DNA from 3 places in the Cytobacillus sp. T106 genome. Region 1 is predicted to be linked to each of the others. Evidence: riboswitches for the same ligand, from Rfam matches in the RefSeq annotation. Region 1 holds a riboswitch; each other region holds the start of a gene.
The links. Region 1 has a riboswitch for S-adenosylmethionine ahead of ABU165_RS14070 (Fur-regulated basic protein FbpA). Riboswitches for the same ligand answer to the same signal wherever they lie in the genome.
Positions count from the first base shown of each region.

Region 2: linked by a shared signal. The riboswitch ahead of ABU165_RS23875 (methionine ABC transporter ATP-binding protein) and the one ahead of ABU165_RS14070 (Fur-regulated basic protein FbpA) in region 1 are both predicted to bind S-adenosylmethionine.
Region 3: linked by a shared signal. The riboswitch ahead of ABU165_RS19510 (LLM class flavin-dependent oxidoreductase) and the one ahead of ABU165_RS14070 (Fur-regulated basic protein FbpA) in region 1 are both predicted to bind S-adenosylmethionine.

Region 1 covers NZ_JBEUMK010000007.1:52,390-58,297, forward strand. The annotation lists gene ABU165_RS14060 (AAA family ATPase) at 130-1,869, opposite strand; gene ABU165_RS14065 (DMT family transporter) at 1,978-2,904, opposite strand; SAM riboswitch class I at 3,272-3,376, shown strand; gene ABU165_RS14070 (Fur-regulated basic protein FbpA) at 3,444-3,611, shown strand; gene ABU165_RS14075 (alpha/beta hydrolase) at 3,628-4,434, shown strand; gene ABU165_RS14080 (TetR/AcrR family transcriptional regulator) at 4,487-5,068, opposite strand; gene ABU165_RS14085 (hypothetical protein) at 5,183-5,740, shown strand; gene ABU165_RS14090 (STM3941 family protein) at 5,781-5,908, opposite strand, start outside.
Region 2 covers NZ_JBEUMK010000024.1:24,354-30,261, reverse strand. The annotation lists gene ABU165_RS23880 (O-acetylhomoserine aminocarboxypropyltransferase/cysteine synthase family protein) at 1-1,282, shown strand, start outside; SAM riboswitch class I at 1,410-1,517, shown strand; gene ABU165_RS23875 (methionine ABC transporter ATP-binding protein) at 1,711-2,736, shown strand; gene ABU165_RS23870 (methionine ABC transporter permease) at 2,729-3,397, shown strand; gene ABU165_RS23865 (MetQ/NlpA family ABC transporter substrate-binding protein) at 3,413-4,261, shown strand; gene ABU165_RS23860 (carboxymuconolactone decarboxylase family protein) at 4,399-4,776, shown strand; gene ABU165_RS23855 (YuzK family famiily protein) at 5,086-5,238, shown strand; gene sufC (Fe-S cluster assembly ATPase SufC) at 5,648-5,908, shown strand, end outside.
Region 3 covers NZ_JBEUMK010000012.1:137,804-143,711, forward strand. The annotation lists gene ABU165_RS19500 (YczE/YyaS/YitT family protein) at 1-65, shown strand, start outside; gene ABU165_RS19505 (ATP-grasp domain-containing protein) at 641-1,606, opposite strand; gene ABU165_RS19510 (LLM class flavin-dependent oxidoreductase) at 1,621-2,667, opposite strand; SAM riboswitch class I at 2,748-2,854, opposite strand; gene ABU165_RS19515 (helicase C-terminal domain-containing protein) at 2,957-5,248, opposite strand; gene ABU165_RS19520 (C40 family peptidase) at 5,352-5,798, opposite strand.

The DNA.
Region 1 (5,908 bases):
TTTATCTGATAAACCTTTGCAATTCCTACACCGCTAGTATGGCTGTTCTTCAATGCTTTATACTGGAATATAGGCAAAGCGCTTTTTATCAAAAAAAAGAAAGCAGCCGAGGGCTGCTTTCTGCTGATTCTATACTGTCACAAGTTCTGCCTCATGCTGCTTCGATGGTTCGCCAACAATTTCCTGAACCTCTGCACCTTCCAGTGTCTCTTTCTTCAGAAGGGCCGCAACCAGGCATTCAAATTCATATTCATTCGTTTTAATGAGCATTTCTGTTTTAGCTAGAGCCTGCTGGAACAGCTCTTGCATCTTGGCTTCCTTTTCCGCTTTGACAAAGGTCAGGTTGAAACCGTCCTGGAATAAGCCGATTTCCACCATTTGCTCAAGTATATGCTTGGCCTGCTGGACATCGCCGCTGACACCGATGCTATGCTCGCCGAGATACAGCCTTTCTGCAACTCCGCCAGCAAGAATCATGCTGACCTGGTCAAGCAGCTCACTGCTGGTGGACAGATGAAGCTCCTTTGGTATGGGTGCAACATATCCGAGCGCCTGTCCACGTGGTATGATTGTTGCTTTTCTTACTGAGCCAGGCTTGGTGATGGCGGCAATCAAGGCATGTCCGGCTTCATGGATGGCAACCCTCTTTTTAGTCTCGGGGTCCTGAAGCGGGCGTGTTGTGCTTCCAAGCACCGTCCGGTCAATGGCAAAATCAAGGTCTTCTTTATCTATTTTTTCTTTCCCGTTCCGGATGGCCCTTCTGCTGGCTGTCTCAAAGAGAGAGCTGATGTCAGCCCCTGAGAAGCCGGAAGTGCTTTCTGCCAGTGCAGGCAGGGAAGCTGCTACATCTTCTGCCAGAAGCTTGCCTTTTGTGTGAATGCTGATGATTTCCTGCCTTCCTTTTGTATCCGGAAGCGGAACTAGGAAAGAGAAGTCAATCCTGCCTGGACGGAGGAATGCATCATCCAGCATATCCTTGCGGTTTGTAGCAGCGATGAACAGGATGCCGTCATTTGAATGGCCGCCGTCAAGCTGGACAAGCAGCTCAGTCAATGTTTTCTCGCTTTCGTCCCCGCCATGCTGCTTCCGCTTGCCTGCAAGGGCATCGACTTCATCAATGAAGACAACTGCAGGTGAGTGCTTTCTGGCGTTCTGGAATAAGCTTCGGACCCTTGAGGCGCCTACGCCGACGAACATTTCATTAAAAGAAGATCCGCTGGTTGAAAAGAATGAAGCGCCGATTTCCTTGGCAATCGCCTGGGCAAGCAGCGTCTTGCCTGTACCCGGAGGTCCATAAAGCAGGATTCCCTTTGGCGGCTTCACACCAAGCTGGATTGATGCTTCCCTGTCTTTAATGATGGAAAGTGTCTGGAGGATTTCCTCCTTCATTTCATCCTGAAGGCCGCCAATATTATCCATTGTGATGGAAGGAAGGGGCTTTGCCTTGCTGGCGCTGTTTTTCATCGAATTGGCGGTGGATATTCCTTTGCCGGATTTATGAAGGTAAAGGCCAATCCCTGCAAAAAGGATCAGTGTTCCACCCAAAATCCAGAATGTAAATGGATTTGCGGAAGAATAGCTGTACTGGATATTGTAATTTTCAATCAGTTTAGCAACCATTTGGCTGTTTGGAGGCACCTGTGACACATACTCAGCTGTACCTGCGGTCAAATGGAGAGTGCCATTTTTCATTTCTTTTAATAGGACAGTTTCACTAGGATGATCCTGAATGATATTTTCTATGGAAGAAAAGGGAATGGTAACTTCTTTGCTGCCGGATAGGCTGAACCACAGCGCAGCAGCAGCAATTAGAATGGCCAATGAAATAAGGGGGACAGGTTTCGAAATTTTTTTGAAAGTGGATTTCAACAATTTCCCTCCTAAATGAATCTATCTCCATTATAGGAAAACTTGTTCGGACTGTATAGATTTATGCAAGGGAAAAAACATGTAATTTTTGGTAAAGGGTTTTAAATTCTATTTTACAGGGTATTTAAAAAGCTTTTTCATAAGGAAGCCGAGTACCGGCTTGTTAACAGCCGACACTCCCATGATGATCAGAACTCCGCCGATGCTGCTGTATAATGGGATTTTTTCCCCGAGAATAAGGATTGCTGCCAGCAGTGTAAACAGCGGTTCCAAATACATCATGACCGAAACCTGTGTCGCTTCGAGCACCTCAAGCGCCCTTCCCCAGTACCAGTAGCCCAGGGCCGATACAAAAATGCCTAGAAACAGCAGGTGCAGCCACCCGTCCAAAGGGAGGGTATACAGTAATTCATACCCCCGATTTCTCAAAAGGAATGGCAGAGTCGCCAAACAGCCTATCAGGCTTGTCCAAAAGGTGACAGCAAGAGAAGAATAGGGAAGTGCAAATTTCTTGGACAAAATCGAATAAACAGCCCAATTAAAGGTACTGAAAAGCAGGAGGAAATAACCAAGACCAGGGCTGAATTGAAGCATACCCCCTGAATTTTCTGCAGAGATAACCAGAACCCCTGTAACGGCAATCATCATTCCCCCAATTTTAAGGAGCGAAAGCTTTTCAGATAAGAAAAGGAAGGAAAGCAAACTAGTAAAAACAGGTGTGAAAGAGATCATCCAGCCGGCAGCAGAGGCATCCAGGGTGAGCATGGCAGAAGCTTGTACCATTTGATGGATGAACACCCCAAGTACCGAAAGAATAAAAACATGGGCGAAATGCTCTTTTTTTATGTAAAAGGATTCTTTGAATATTGTGAGAAGGCAGCCCAGGAAGATGGCAGCAATCATAAATCTTAAGGAAACCAGGGCACCCGGTGCCAAATAATATACCAGCCATTTGACTGAAACAAATGAAACACCCCAGAACGCAATTGCCAGAAGGGCGTACCATAAAGATAGAATGCGATTGCCCTGCATCATTCCCACCTCCCATATACCTTCTATTATTCTTATTCAAGTAGAATAGAAAATAGACTGAAAGAAGTGATAGACTGTTGCTTTCGCTTCAAGAGATTTGCCTTTGAATATGATGACTTCATCCAAGGGTTTAGACTCCATATGGATGTAACTGAAAAAGAGTTCTCCTGGTTTCCGATGTTCCAGAGGGGGCATTATATATACACTCATGCCGTTAAAATCGGGACTTGTGATTTGCATTTCACTTTCAGACAGGAAACCTATTGGCTATATCAGCTGAATAAAAAGCTGAACAGGAAATTGCAGCAGTACATCTTGACAATCAAAAGAAAGTAGCGTATATTTAATTCCAACAAAACTTATAGGAATACTCTTATCCAGAGAGGCGGAGGGAATTGGCCCTATGAAGCCTCGGCAGCAGACTCCTTGCGAGAACTGTGCCAAATCCAACAAGCGGAAGCTTGGAAGATGAGAGAAGCGGCAGCCATACGCGCATAAAGCCTCTTCTGCTTCCGGGCCACCGGTCAGAAGGGGCTTTTTTAATGAAGGAAGAAACTATAATGATAAAAGAAGAAGAGAAAAAGGACCAGCTGATTTCAGAGCTGCTGTCCATGGGTATATACAAACAAGAAGGCCGCCAGCTATTTCAGGTGCCGTACGAAGAATTGTTAAAACTTTATCAGGAAAACAGATCACATATTAATGAATAGAGGGAAGGGACTATATATGTCAGAAAGTATTCTAATACCCTGGAAGGATAAGCACTTGTGCGGATCGCTGGATTTTCCTGCAGGATTCAGCAAGAACCGCCGCTATCCCCTGGTCATCATCTGCCATGGGTTTACAGGAAGCCGTATTGGTGTCGACAGGCTATTTGTTAAAACTTCCAACCGTCTTACTGCAGAGGGGTATCTTGTCCTCCGCTTTGATTATGAGGGCTGCGGGGAGAGTCCGGGTGAGTACGGAGAAACAGGTCTTCCCGATTTGCTGGAGCAGACTTTATCTGCTATCGATTTTGCAGTGAAGCTTGATTATGCAAATCCTCATTCAATTTCTCTCATCGGCCATAGCCTCGGCGGAGCCGTTGCCGTGCTGGCTGCTGCAAAAGATGTCCGCATCCGGAAGCTTATCATATGGTCGGCTTCTGCAAGACCATATCAGGATATCGTCTGCATTGTCGGCAGTGAAAAGGTAAAGGCACTGGACAAGGGAGCTTCACTTGATTATTTGGGCTATCAGCTAACGGACAATTACTTTTCTTCGCTGAAGAGATATGAACCTTTGGAAGAGCTTGCGGCATACAGGGGCGATGTCCTGATTGTACATGGAACAGCAGACCAGGATATTCCGGTATCCCACTCAGGAAGATATGCGGAAGAATTCAGGAAGCGGAAGGAAGGATCATGTTCCTTGCATTATGTTACAGGAGCCTGCCATACCTATTCAGCCGGCCGCTGCTTTGCGGAGCTGATCGAATGCACATCAGAATGGCTCAAAGCTTTCAGGGAGCAGCAGTCATATGCATCTTCATGAACTGAATCAATGCTGAAAATGACCGGATTTTAAAAGATCCGGTCATCTGTGGTCATTTTAGGATTCTATCCAGGTAGCGGCGGAGAGTTTTTTCTATTCTGTCCGGTTTCAGACGTTCAGGCTCGAGCATACTGTGCAGGGCCAGCCCGTCAATGAAACTGTATAACATTTCAGTCTCAAGATCATGATCCTGGCCATCCTTCAGCTCTCCATGGGACTTTAGAAAATCCATCATCTGAACAATCCCCGTATATATTCCCTGCTTCAGGATTCGAAATTCTTCCTTTTGCCTGCTGTATGCAACAAACGCAAACCACACCTCCATTTCTGCCATTTTCTCATCAGTGGTTGGAACAATTTCAAGCAGGACTTGATAAACCTTTTCCCTTGGGGGCAAATCCTTCAATGCAATCTCCGAAACCCTGTTTATCACATTTTCATTTACCAGTTTCATTGCATAGACAAGCAGTTCATCTTGTGTGGAGAAATAGTGGCGCAGGGCGCCAAGAGAAACACCGGCTTCCGCTGCAATATTGCGGACAGACGCACCTTCCACCCCTTTATCCAAAATAACCTGCCAGGTGGCCTGGACGATTCTTTTTTTCCTTTGTTCATGATCAACTATTTTAGGCATAGTCTCAGTGTAGCAGACCGTAAAACAGGTTTCAATTTTTAATAATACACTTGTATCACTAAAAGTGTGGTGTTATGATGAGTTTAAACAACAATAGTACTGGAAGGGGAAAGTATGAACTGGATATTGTGGGTTATCATAGGGTGTGAAGTCGGCTTTTGGGTTTTAATCCTGGCCGGTCTTTGTATGCGTTATCTTTTCGGAAAAAAGAAAACCGGTCTCATCCTGCTCGCGATGACTCCTGTTGTAGATCTGATCCTGCTGGCAGCAGCGGGTGCGGACTTATACAGAGGCTCAGAAGCAACACAGGCACATGCATTGGCTGCCGTATATATCGGTGTGTCGATAGCCTTTGGAAAAAGTATGATCCAGTGGGCGGATGAAAGATTTTTATATTACATCGCCAAAAAGGGGAAACGGCCGGAAAAAAGATATGGTATGGATCATGCAAGGCATAATATAAAAGGCTTTGCGAGGCATGGGGCCGCATATCTTATCGGAGCTGCCTTGCTGATGGGAACCGTGCTAATCATAGATGATCCTGGGAGAACGGAAGCACTATCCGGTGTCGTGAAAATATGGTCGATTGTTCTAGCAGCAGATTTGATTTATTGCATTAGTTATTTTATCTGGCCAAAGGCCCCTAAAAAAAGCAAAGAGATGAATATATGAAAAGAATATCCCGCCTCAATCAGAGAGGAGGGATATTCTTTTATATGTTTTCTTTTTCCAGTTCTTCCTCAACAACCAGAATCGGTATTTCCCTTTTCTCCAGCTCTTCAATGAATTCCTTCCGTTGTTTAAGGGAATTCATACTAATATTAAAAGGTGGAAAACCGG
Region 2 (5,908 bases), on a different contig from region 1:
ACTTGGTGTACATGGAGGACTGCAGCCTGACCCTGCAACAGGGGCAAGGGCAGTGCCGATCTATCAGAATAATGCTTATCAGTTCCAGAATACAGAGCACGCCGCCAATCTGTTCGGCTTAAAGGAGCCGGGCTATATCTATACAAGAATCCATAATCCGACAGTTACTGTATTTGAGGAAAGGGTCTCACTGCTTGAAGGCGGCGTAGGGGCACTTGCTGTTGCAAGCGGCCAGGCTGCCATCACTCTTGCCATCCTGAACATTGCCCAGGCCGGAGATGAAATTGTAGCAGCTTCAAATCTTTATGGAGGGACATATAATTTATTTGCCGTCACTCTTCCTAAATACGGAATCAATGTAAAGCTGGTCAATCCCGAGGACCCGGAAAATTTCAGGGAGGCCATCAATGAAAAAACAAAAGCTGTATTCGCTGAAACAATCGGCAATCCAAGCTTAAAGGTCCTCGATATTGAGAAAGTGGCGGAAATTGCCCATGAAGCAGGTATTCCGCTGATAGTTGATAATACCTTTGCCACTCCATATCTCTGCAGGCCGATTGATTTTGGGGCAGACATCGTGATCCATTCAGCGACAAAATGGCTACTGGGAAATGGGACGACAATGGGGGGCGTCATAGTAGACGCAGGTCGTTTTGACTGGAATTCAGTCAAATTCCCTGGCTTCACCAATCCGGACCCAAGCTACAATAACCTGGTGTACAGTGAAGCAATCGGCGCGGCAGCTTTTATCGTCAAAGCCAGAGTCCAGCTGCTGAGGGACCTGGGGCCGGCACTCAGCCCGCAGAACGCATTCCAGTTCACTCTCGGTCTTGAAACACTGCATGTGAGGATGAAGGAGCATATCAGCAATACAAAGAAAGTGACAGAGTATTTAAAGAATCACCCTGCTGTGACCTGGGTGCTTTATCCGGGGGATGAAGGCCATCCTGATAAGGCACTTGCTGATAAGTATTTGCCTAAAGGAGCCGGAGCTGTGGCTGTATTTGGCATTGAGGGAGGCAGGGAGGCCGGTGCCAAGCTGATCAACAGCCTGGAACTGTGGGCGCATGTAGCCAATGTCGGCGATGCCAAAAGCCTCATCATCCATCCTGCCAGCACCACTCACCAGCAGCTTGATTCAGAAGGCCTGAAGTCAGCAGGGGTGCCGGAGGATCTAATCCGCATTTCTGTTGGCATAGAAAATGCCGAAGATCTGATCGAGGACCTGGAGCAGGCAATTGAAGCCGCAACCGGAAGCCATTCACTGGCAGGGAAGGTATGAACTTCAGGAATCAGCCGGTAATTTTTAGCATTAAACTTTGTTGTTGACACCCTTTTTCATCCATGATACGATAGCACTCGTAATTCAAAAATGGCTAATGAATGAAAATGAACTTCATATATGATAGCTCTTATCAAGAGAGGTGGAGGGATGTGCCCGATGAAGCCCGGCAACCGTCAATGTTTATTGAAATGGTGCCAATTCACACAAAGCTTTTAGCTTTGGCAGATGAGAGAAAGGTTTTTCCATCATGCCTTTCTGCTCACATGCAGAAAGGCATTTTTATTTTTACAGAAAAGTCTCCTGTCTTGAAGCCATGGAATAATCTTGCCCTGGTTTCAGGAAACTACTCTTATGGGGATTGGCAGGATGATATATCTCTGTAAAGCCATTTGTCTAATTGGATATAAAAGAGGTGAATACGGCAATTGATTTCAATAAAAGATGTTAAAAAGATATATTCGTCAAAAAAAGGCCCGGTCAAAGCAGTTGATGATGTCAACCTTGAAATCAAGGAAGGTGAAATCTTCGGAGTGATCGGCTACAGCGGTGCAGGGAAAAGCACCTTGATACGGATGCTGAACGGGCTTGAGCTTCCCTCAGAGGGAACGGTTACGGTAGCCGGCAGGGAGATCTCAAAAATCAGGGGTGCGGAGCTGCGCAAAGCGCGCCAGGAAATCAGCATGATTTTCCAGCACTTTAACCTTCTCTGGTCAAGGACCGTAAGAGACAATATTGCATTCCCGCTGGAAATTGCGGGGGTTGCGCGCCAGGAAAGAGAAAAAAGAGTCAATGAGCTCATCAACCTTGTCGGCCTTGACGGCCGTGAGGATGCTTACCCTTCCCAGCTGAGCGGCGGGCAGAAGCAGCGCGTCGGGATTGCCAGGGCGCTTGCAAATAACCCGAAGGTGCTTCTGTGCGATGAGGCAACCTCGGCGCTTGACCCGCAGACAACGGATTCCATTCTGGATCTGCTAGTGGACATCAACAGCCGCCTGGGACTGACCATTGTACTTATTACCCATGAAATGCATGTAATCAGGAAGATCTGCCATCGGGTAGCTGTCATGGAAGGCGGAAAGGCCGTGGAAATCGGCCCTGTCCTGGAAGTGTTTAAAAATCCGCGCGAGCAGATCACAAAGAGATTCGTCCAGCAGGTCACAGAACCTGAGGAAACAAAAGAGACAGCAGAGGCCTTGCTTGGATTGTATCCGCATGGAAAAGTCGTACAGCTGTCCTTCGTCGGGGAATCGGCTGAACAGCCGCTCATCACGAATCTGATCCGTTCCTTTGAGTTGACAGTTAATATCCTTCAAGGGAAAATCTCGCAGACTCAAAACGGCTCTTATGGAACATTGTTCATCCATCTAGATGGGCAGGCTGACGAAATTGCCAAAGCGATTGAATATATCCATGCACAGCAGGTTGGCGTGGAGGTGATTTCGAATGCTTAATGAATTTTTCCCAAATGTTAACTGGGATAAGATGTGGGAAGCAACGAATGAAACGCTTTATATGACTGGCATTTCTGTACTGGTTACATTCGTATTGGGGATTGTGCTCGGCCTGCTGCTTTTCCTTACTTCCAGGGGGAACATCTGGCAAAATGCACTCATCAATAAAATTATAGCGGCGTTTGTCAATGTATTCAGGTCCATCCCGTTCATCATTTTAATCGTATTGCTGATCCCGTTCACGAAATTCCTTGTGGGCAGCATGATCGGAGAAAATGCTGCCTTGCCTGCACTGATCATCGGTGCGGCACCATTTTATGCCCGTATGGTTGAAATTGCTTTGCGGGAAATTGATAAAGGCGTCATTGAAGCAGCCAAGTCAATGGGTGCAAGAACGAGCACAATCATCTTTAAGGTGCTCCTCCCTGAATCTATGCCGGCTCTTGTATCGGGCATTACTGTTACAGCCATCTCGCTTGTGGGCTTTACCGCAATGGCAGGAGTCATCGGTGCAGGAGGACTTGGGAACCTTGCTTATCTGGAAGGCTTCCAGCGGAACCGCTTTGATGTAACCTTGATGGCGACCATCGTCATCCTGCTGATTGTGTTTATCCTCCAAGTAATTGGAGATATCATAACTTCTAAACTAGACAAACGATAAAAGGAGACTTAACTAATGAAAAAATGGTTATCACTTGTATTGGCACTTGCCGTAGCGCTCGTCATTTCAGCATGCGGAACATCTGAAGATAATGCTGACGGCGGAAATGCGGACAGCGGGAAAGAAGAAACATCCAAACTGGTTGTGGGAGCTTCCAATGTCCCGCACGCTGAAATTCTTGAAGAAGCTAAGCCGCTTTTGGAAGAAAAGGGCATTGAACTTGAAGTCGTAACATTCCAGGACTATATCCTGCCTAACCAAGCATTGAATTCCGGAGAGCTTGATGCAAACTATTTCCAGCATATCCCGTACCTTGAAGCGCAAATTGAAGAAAATGACTATGATTTCGTCAATGCAGGCGGAATCCACATTGAGCCGATCGGTGTGTATTCAAAGAAATACAAGAGCCTTGATGAACTTCCAGACGGTGCGAAAGTCCTGATGAGCAATTCAGTTGCTGATCACGGCCGTATCCTGACTATGCTTGAAAAAGAAGGCCTTATCACACTTAAAGAAGGCGTAGATAAAATCAAGGCAACAATTGACGATATTGAAACGAACGAGAAAAACCTTGAGTTTGATACAGAATATGAAGCTTCCCTCCTTCCGCAGATTTACAACAACGATGAAGGCGATGCAGTTCTGATCAACTCTAACTATGCTATTGATGCAGGCTTAAACCCAATTGAAGATTCAATTGCAATCGAAGACAAGGAATCTCCATATGTGAACGTCATCGCTGTTAAGAGCGGCGACGAAGATAAAGAAGCGGTTAAGGCACTTGTCGAAGTGCTCCACTCTAAAGAAATCCAGGATTTCATCCTTGAAAAATACGAAGGTGCAGTCGTTCCTGTATCTGAGTAATAATAGAAAAAGGCAGCCGCTGAGAATGCAGGCTGCCTTTTCTTATGTAAAAAAACAGCCATGTCGAGCCCGCATAGCATTTCTGAAAATAAAACATACTAATGATGTTAAAGATTTCAGGAATGGAGTGGACACGAATGGAGCATTCATACGAACCGTCAAATTCAATCGAAGCAGCTCTTCATGACTATAAAATGGGCCTTGGCACATTTACACAAAAAATGCCGGACCTTGCCCAGCATTATAATGCATTCACTGAGGCATGCTTTAAAGAAGGCAGCCTCTCCCAAAAGCAAAAGCAGCTGATTGCCCTTGGAATCAGCCTGTATTCACAGGATGAATACTGCATTATTTATCATGTGAAAGGCTGTCTTGACCAGGGGGCTAGTGAGGAAGAGGTGCTCGAAGCAGTCGGCGTCACAGCGGCTTTTGGCGGCGGCGCAGCGATGAGCCAGGCAGTCACCCTTGTGCAGGAAGCAATGGATGAATTGAATCAGGGGCAGATGAAGCAGTAAAAGCCAATCTATATGATAAAGCAGCCCTGTCTGAAGCAGGGCTGTTTCCTTTTTTGCATGCGTTATGGACTCTTGGGGGAGGGACAACCTTTATTTGGAAGAATTCAGCCGGAATTGTAAGGATGGCGGAGATGAGGTCCCTTCAAGAGGGGATACCTTAATGAATTATACAAAATGAGGTTTTTTCCTGTTTGAGCGTGGTATAGAAGGAGTGTTACGATATTCCATGAGTAAAATAAATCGCGGAAGCGACAAAATTGAAAGGATTGATTTACTATCAGTCAGCTGGACTTGAATTACACAAGTGAAATGGAAAAAGCGATGCACAGTGCCCACGGTGTCGGCTATGAGGTATACAGCCGGAAACATGATGTAAGGATGAGCGTAGAAAAACGGCGCGAGCAGGACTATCTGAAAAGCCAGCGTATGGTAGCGGATCTGGAAAGAAAAGTACATTCTTAAGAATTATATATAATAAGGAAGAAAAACAGTTGAAACCAGTGTGATGCCGCACTGGTTTTTCTTTTAGTATAAAGCAGTAACAATATAGCCCGTTTTTTCCGGAACAGTAGGAGCCCGGTCCATACTTATGTTAAACTGAAGGGGCTGCAACTGAATTCATGTACATTGAAAGCCGCTCTGCAGGGAAAAATAGTTTGGACATGCCTGGATTTCCAGTTTTGGATCCAGGGAAGCGGAAAGGGTTTAGCCAATAAAAGTTCTTACCAGATAATTAATACTATCTGCGTGTTGTTAAAGAGTTGCTAACACTTTCTATTTGTTATAAGATTGTAATGAGAATAAAATGAGAATAGAGATTTGCGGCTCTTGCCGGTATATACAAATCTTTTTTATTGACGGAGGTATAATGATGGCTGGATCTACACTTAAAATTAATGATCTTCATGTTTCTATTGAGGACAAAGAAATTCTTAAAGGGGTCAACCTTGAAGTGAAAGGCGGAGAAATCCATGCGATTATGGGTCCTAACGGAACTGGTAAATCAACCCTTTCTTCTGCAATCATGGGACATCCTAAATATGAGGTAACCTCAGGAAGCATTGAATTGGATAACGAAGATGTACTTGAGATGGAAGTGGATGAGCGTGCGCGTGCAGGCCTGTTTCTTGCC
Region 3 (5,908 bases), on a different contig from region 1:
TGCAGTATTTCCATCCTAAGCTGGAAATTATAATGGCAAATGGGTTGAAGAAAGCTGTTGTATAAAATATTTCGGGTTCTGTCAGTATAAAGTCCGAATTGGCAGTACTTGCAGCAGACTCTTTAGCAGTGAAATTAGCACACAAAAAGCTCGGAGCTATAATGCTCTGAGCTTTTTTTATAGAGATTGCACTTTGTTGAAGATAAGCAACCGTATGTTCAATTAACGATTTTGTTGTGAGGCAGGAATACCAGCTAAAAGAGCAATTTTTCCCCACCCCACCCTACTAAAAGAGCTGGCCTTCCAGGGACAGGATGAGGTTCAGCGCGGTTTGACAAATTAGCGGAGAAATTCCCGTTAATTTCAAAAGAGCTCTAAAAACAGCTTAAATAGAGGGAGAAATTCCGGCTATCGACCCGAAAAAAAGGAAAATTCACCATTTTGCTTCGCTTAACCGGAAAATCTCCGCTTATTTATACCCTTTCGAGCCCTATTATCAATTTAACCGGAAAATCTCCGCTTATTAATTTTTTGTTGGCAACCCACTCCATTCCTTCACTATCCTGCTCCTTCCATCCGGAATTGAAGTCACACTATCAAAAAAGGCCGCTCCCAAATGAGCGGCCTTCTTCTATTATTATCACACTCTGCTGTATTCCCTAACCTTAGCCTGTTCTTTTTCAAGCTCGGCACCGAGGAATTTGGCGGCTTCAAGCATGCCGTATTTGCCTGCTTTTGCCTCTGCGTCAGAATTATAATTTGTGTTTGTGTTGACATCATACGTATAAATATCCCCATTGGCATTTTTAATAAATTCAATGCCGGCGATTTGAATGCCGTTATTCCTGAGGAAGGTTTCGTATTTTTCAATGATCGGGTCGTTGAAGCCTTCAATGATCTTAAACTTTGGCTTTTCTTCCACCTCTTCGCCAACAGGACAGAACAGATCCCCGATTTGGCAGGCATCGGCCGGGCAAAGCTCAAAGCCTTCTGATGTATCCACCTGGACGGCATAGACGAATTTTCCGCCCACGAATTCGCATCTGGTAATATATGATTCTGGCGACTCAATATATTCCTGGATCAGAGTGATGCCATCGACAGGCTCTTCAAAATTCGGCCCTTCGACATATTCCCTCAATGCGTCCAGAGAATGGAACAGCTGGACGCCGAGCCCTTTGCCTGCGCGGTTATGCTTCGTGATGAACGGAGCGCTGTCGAGCTTTACAGCTGCTTCAAGAATTTGATTTTTTCCGACAGCTGCTATTGTTTTCGGAGTGGCGATTCCTGCAGCATTCAGCGCTGTATATTGATTGACTTTGCTGACCTCCAGCCTTAAAGCGCGGCTTCCGTTGAAAACGGTGCGGCCATGCTGCTCAAGCCATGACAGGACAGATTCCGTCAGCTCCGGTGCAAAGCGGTTCCCCCTTGTGTGGGAAGATGCGCTCATCCTGCTGTAGAAAATCCCCTCCGGAGGTGCACTGGTCAGGTCAACAATCCCTTCATTCAAAAACCATTCCTCATAAGGAAGACCCAGCTCTTCCAGCCTTTTTGTCAAATGGGCAGTCCATTCGCTGTTTTCGTGTATGATGTGTATTTTGCTCATATGTTCTCCCTCTTTTACTTTAAGATTTTCCTTTTGGCTTCAACCAGCGGCATGACTTTTTCCGAAAATCTCTGCATTTCCTCCAGCTGTGGAGAGAACTGAAGCAGAAGCAGATCGACGCCGGCTTCTTCATAAGCAATAATCTGTTCAGCAATCTGTTCAGGGGTTCCGATCAGATTTGGCCTGAGGCCCCGGTTGGAAACGGAATAATCGTACAGCTTTACCTGCTGCTCAAGCTGCGATTTGCCTACAAAATCTTTGTAGCCTGCATAGCCGCTTGATTCTTTTACATTGGTGATGCGGGCAAGCTCTTCCTGCGCCTCTTCTTCTGTGTCGCGGCAGACAATGTAGGCTGCCATGCCAAAAGACTTAAATGGCTCATTCCCGCTTTCCTGCCTGCGTGCTCTCATGTCATCAATTTTAGTTTTTACTTCTTCAACTGTCCCGCCGTGCATCACATAGGCATCGCAGTGATTAACAATTGCTTCCTTGCCGCGGGGGCTTTCTCCGCCTGCATAAAGGATCGGATTCGGCCTTTGCACCGGCTTAGGGGACAAATGGGCGTTTTTAATAGAATAATAGCTGCCGTCAAAATTAAAGGTTTCTTCTTCCCATAAACCCTTCATGACCTTGACGAATTCTTCTGTCCGGTCATAGCGCTCATCATGTTCAGTAAAGATGCCGGCATACTGGCGCGCCTCTTCCTCCCACCATGCGGATACAACATTCAGGGTAAAACGGCCATTGCTGATATGGTCGATATTGCTTGCCATTTTTGCCGTCACCGCAGGATTATGGAAGCCTGGGCGGACAGCCGTCATAATTTCTATTTTCTCAGTCACCGCAGCAAGAGCGGCCGCAGTTGACCATGCTTCAAGTGAATCCTGCTCCGGGCCTTTTATATCATTCAAGTAAAGTTCTGCTATTAATGTGGTATCATATCCCCACTTCTCTGCTGCCTGGATGACTTCTTTCGCATAGCTGAAGGTCGGGGGCATCTTCTCGTCTTCTACATTGCGCAGCCAGCCGCCAAAGATCGGCAGCCAAAATCCGTATTTCATCTGTCTCTTCTCCTCTCACTTGCACCTTGTTGTCAGCAATAAAAAAAACTTCTCCGATAAGAAGAAGTTTGTATGCCTCTATCTTATCTGCCAAAGCATTGCGCTTTGCTGGATTTAGCACCATTCTGACTAAGTCAGCGGCTGCCGGGTATCACAGGGCCAGTCCCTCCACCACTCTCGATAAGAAATATTCAATTGATTTCATAGTAATCCTACAACAAAGGTCGGCTTTCTGTCAACTGACTAGTCTAACTATTTTTAAAAATGTTTTTTTTCCTGCAAGCCTTTTTTATCGTGTGAGCCTTTTTAGCGGAAACCATTCTGCAGGGAGCAGTTGTTCATATCTTTTTTGAAGGAAGCGGTCATCAATCAGCAGGATGGTTCCTGTGTCTTCCTCTGAACGGATGAGGCGCCCGCCAGCCTGGGCTGCTTTATTGGCTCCCGGAAAAGTATACGCATAATCATAGCCGTTTTTTCCTTCAGCCTGAAAATAATCTTTAATCAGATTACGCTCAAGACTCAGCTGTGGAAGCCCCACACCAACAATAATGACACCGCCGAGCCGGGTTCCCTTCAAGTTGATCCCTTCTGAGAAAATTCCGCCCAGCACAGCGAACCCAAGAAGGCTTTCTTCAGGTTCCTCCTTAAAGGAAGACAAAAATTCTTCTTTTTCTCCCTCTGCCATCCCCTGTTCCTGTACCATCATCCTGATAGTGCTGGATTCTTTCATTTGTTCATGGATTTCCCTCATATATTGGTAAGACGGAAAAAAGATTAAGTAATTCCCGGGCCGTTCAGCTGCCAGCTTTTCTACCGATCGGATCAAAGCTTCACCTGTCGCGCTTCTGTCCTTATATCTAGTTGAAAGCGGCAAAGCAAGAACTTCTGCATTTTCTTTCGGGAACGGGGAAGGCAATGACAGGGAATAATGATCCTCATTCCAGCCCAGCATGTTCTTGAAATAATCGAATGGCTGGAAGGTAGCCGAAAAAAAGAGTTTGCTGCGGAAGCCCTTGCCCATTTTCTGGACAAGATAGGATGGATCTAAACAAAACAGCTTGAGTACTACATCCTTTCCGGACTTTTCTGTATAAATGACAAATCGCTCATCTGCCAGCCTTGATATCCTCAGGAAAGCCTGTACAGAAAAATAAGTATCAAGCAGCAGTTCCTGGCCCTCATCTCCCCTGCCGCTGATCAGCTCCTTTTCTGAGCAATGAGCAAAGTCCTCAAGATGCTCCAGCAGATTTTCCGGCAGCTCTTCGTGAATGCGATAGCTTTCCTCCTTTAATTCTCTATTGAAAGAGATAAAAACATCATTCATCTTTTTAGCTGCTGCAGAAAGCTGCGGGGCCGTGTTTTTATAAGCCCTTTTCAGCTGAAGGAAATTCTGCTTCCCCAGATCCGCCGAAAACATATCCCTCGCCCGGTCCACCAGATTATGCGCCTCATCGATCAGAAGAGCTGTCTTTTTCTTGCCTTCTGTATGAAGCCTTTTCAGGGACACCCGGGGATCAAAGATATAATTGTAATCGCATATGACTGCGTCTGCGGCATATGCAAGTTCCAGGGAAAATTCAAACGGGCAGACTGTGTGCTTCATGGCATATTTTTCAATAACACTCCGGTCAATGATGGATTCATGAGAGAGGATATCAAGGACTGCTTCATTGAGGCGGTCATAAAACCCGTCAGCGAACGGACAATGCTCTTTCTGGCAGACCGTCTGCTCCTGAAAGCATATTTTGTCCTTGGCCGTTATTGTTACCGTGTGCATATGGAGGCCTTTTTGCTGCATCAATGAAAAAGCTTCTTCGGCTGCCTGCCTTGTGATAGTTTTGGCTGTAAGATAGACCATCCTTGACAGCAGCCCCTCTCCCATCGCCTTGATGGCGGGAAAAGCAGTTGAAATGGTCTTTCCTGTCCCGGTCGGCGCCTGGGCAAACAAGTCCTTTTCATCCAGAATTGATTTGTACACAGCTTTTGCAAGCCTTCGCTGTCCCTTCCTGTATTCCGGAAAGGGAAAAGGCAGGGCTTTAATGCTGGTATCCCTTTTTTCCCTATGATGGAGCATGAGCCGTGCGTAAGGATAAAAGTCAGCAATCAGCCCCTTCACATAACCTTCGAGGAAGGATAAAGTCTCCACCTTCCTGAAGCGCTTTTCTTCTTCAGTGTGGATCTGCAAGTAGGTAAGCTGAACGGTGATTCTCTCAAGCCCGCGCTCTTTTGCAAGCATAAAAGCATAGCATCTTGCCTGAGCCCAATGCACAGGATGGGTATCTTCATCGAAAGCTGACAAATCCTTTGCCGTCGACTTGATTTCATCTACAACCAGTTCCCCATCCTCCTGAATAATCCCGTCACATCGCCCCTCAAGAAGGAACTCAATCTCCTCATGCTGAAGTGCTTCCTTCAAGAAAACCTCATATTCATCTTCTTCCTTATAAGTACTCTGAATTTTCTTGTGCGCTTTCGTTCCTTCAGCCATCGAGGAAGCTGCTGCAAACCCGGACTCAATGCTTCCGGAACGATAGACATATTCCGCCAGGCTTCTGGCAGAAATTCTCCAGCTTTTAGTCATCACAAGGTCTCCTTGCCATCTATGATAGTACCATTATAGCACATATGTTCCCGGATTCAGGCAAACAAAAAGGGCGGGATTGTCCCGCCCTTGGTTATCATAATTAAATTCGTTTAGCTCCATAATAGGCTTTGCTCCAATAAGGATTGGACATAGAATCAATCTTAACGCCCTTAGAGCTTGACGCATGGATGAATTTGTTGCCTCCAAGGTAAAGGCCGACATGTGATGGACCTTTTTTATAGGTGCTGAAAAAAACGACGTCCCCTTTTTTCAGGCTTTTCTTTTGTACGGCTTGTCCCGTTTTATAAAGCTGCCCGGTAGTTCTGGGAATCTTTTTTCCGGCTTTGCTGTAGGTGAATCCGACAAGGCCGGAACAGTCGAAGCCCTTAGGCGAAGTGCCGCCCCATTTATAAGGAACTCCTATGTATTTTTGGGCCACTGCAGCCGCAGAAGAACCATAGGAAGCCGCTTCTGTATTTTCTCCCCCAAACAATCCGGCAAAAAGCAGGCTAGTGCAAAGAAAAACGCTTGTGATCAGCTTCTTCATGTTGTCCCCCAAGTAATTTTCTCTCTCTGTTTTGTGATGAACTTAGTTTCTCACATGCTTCCTGAAAAATAATTTACAAAAACATGTTTGTTATGTAACAAAAGGATTAC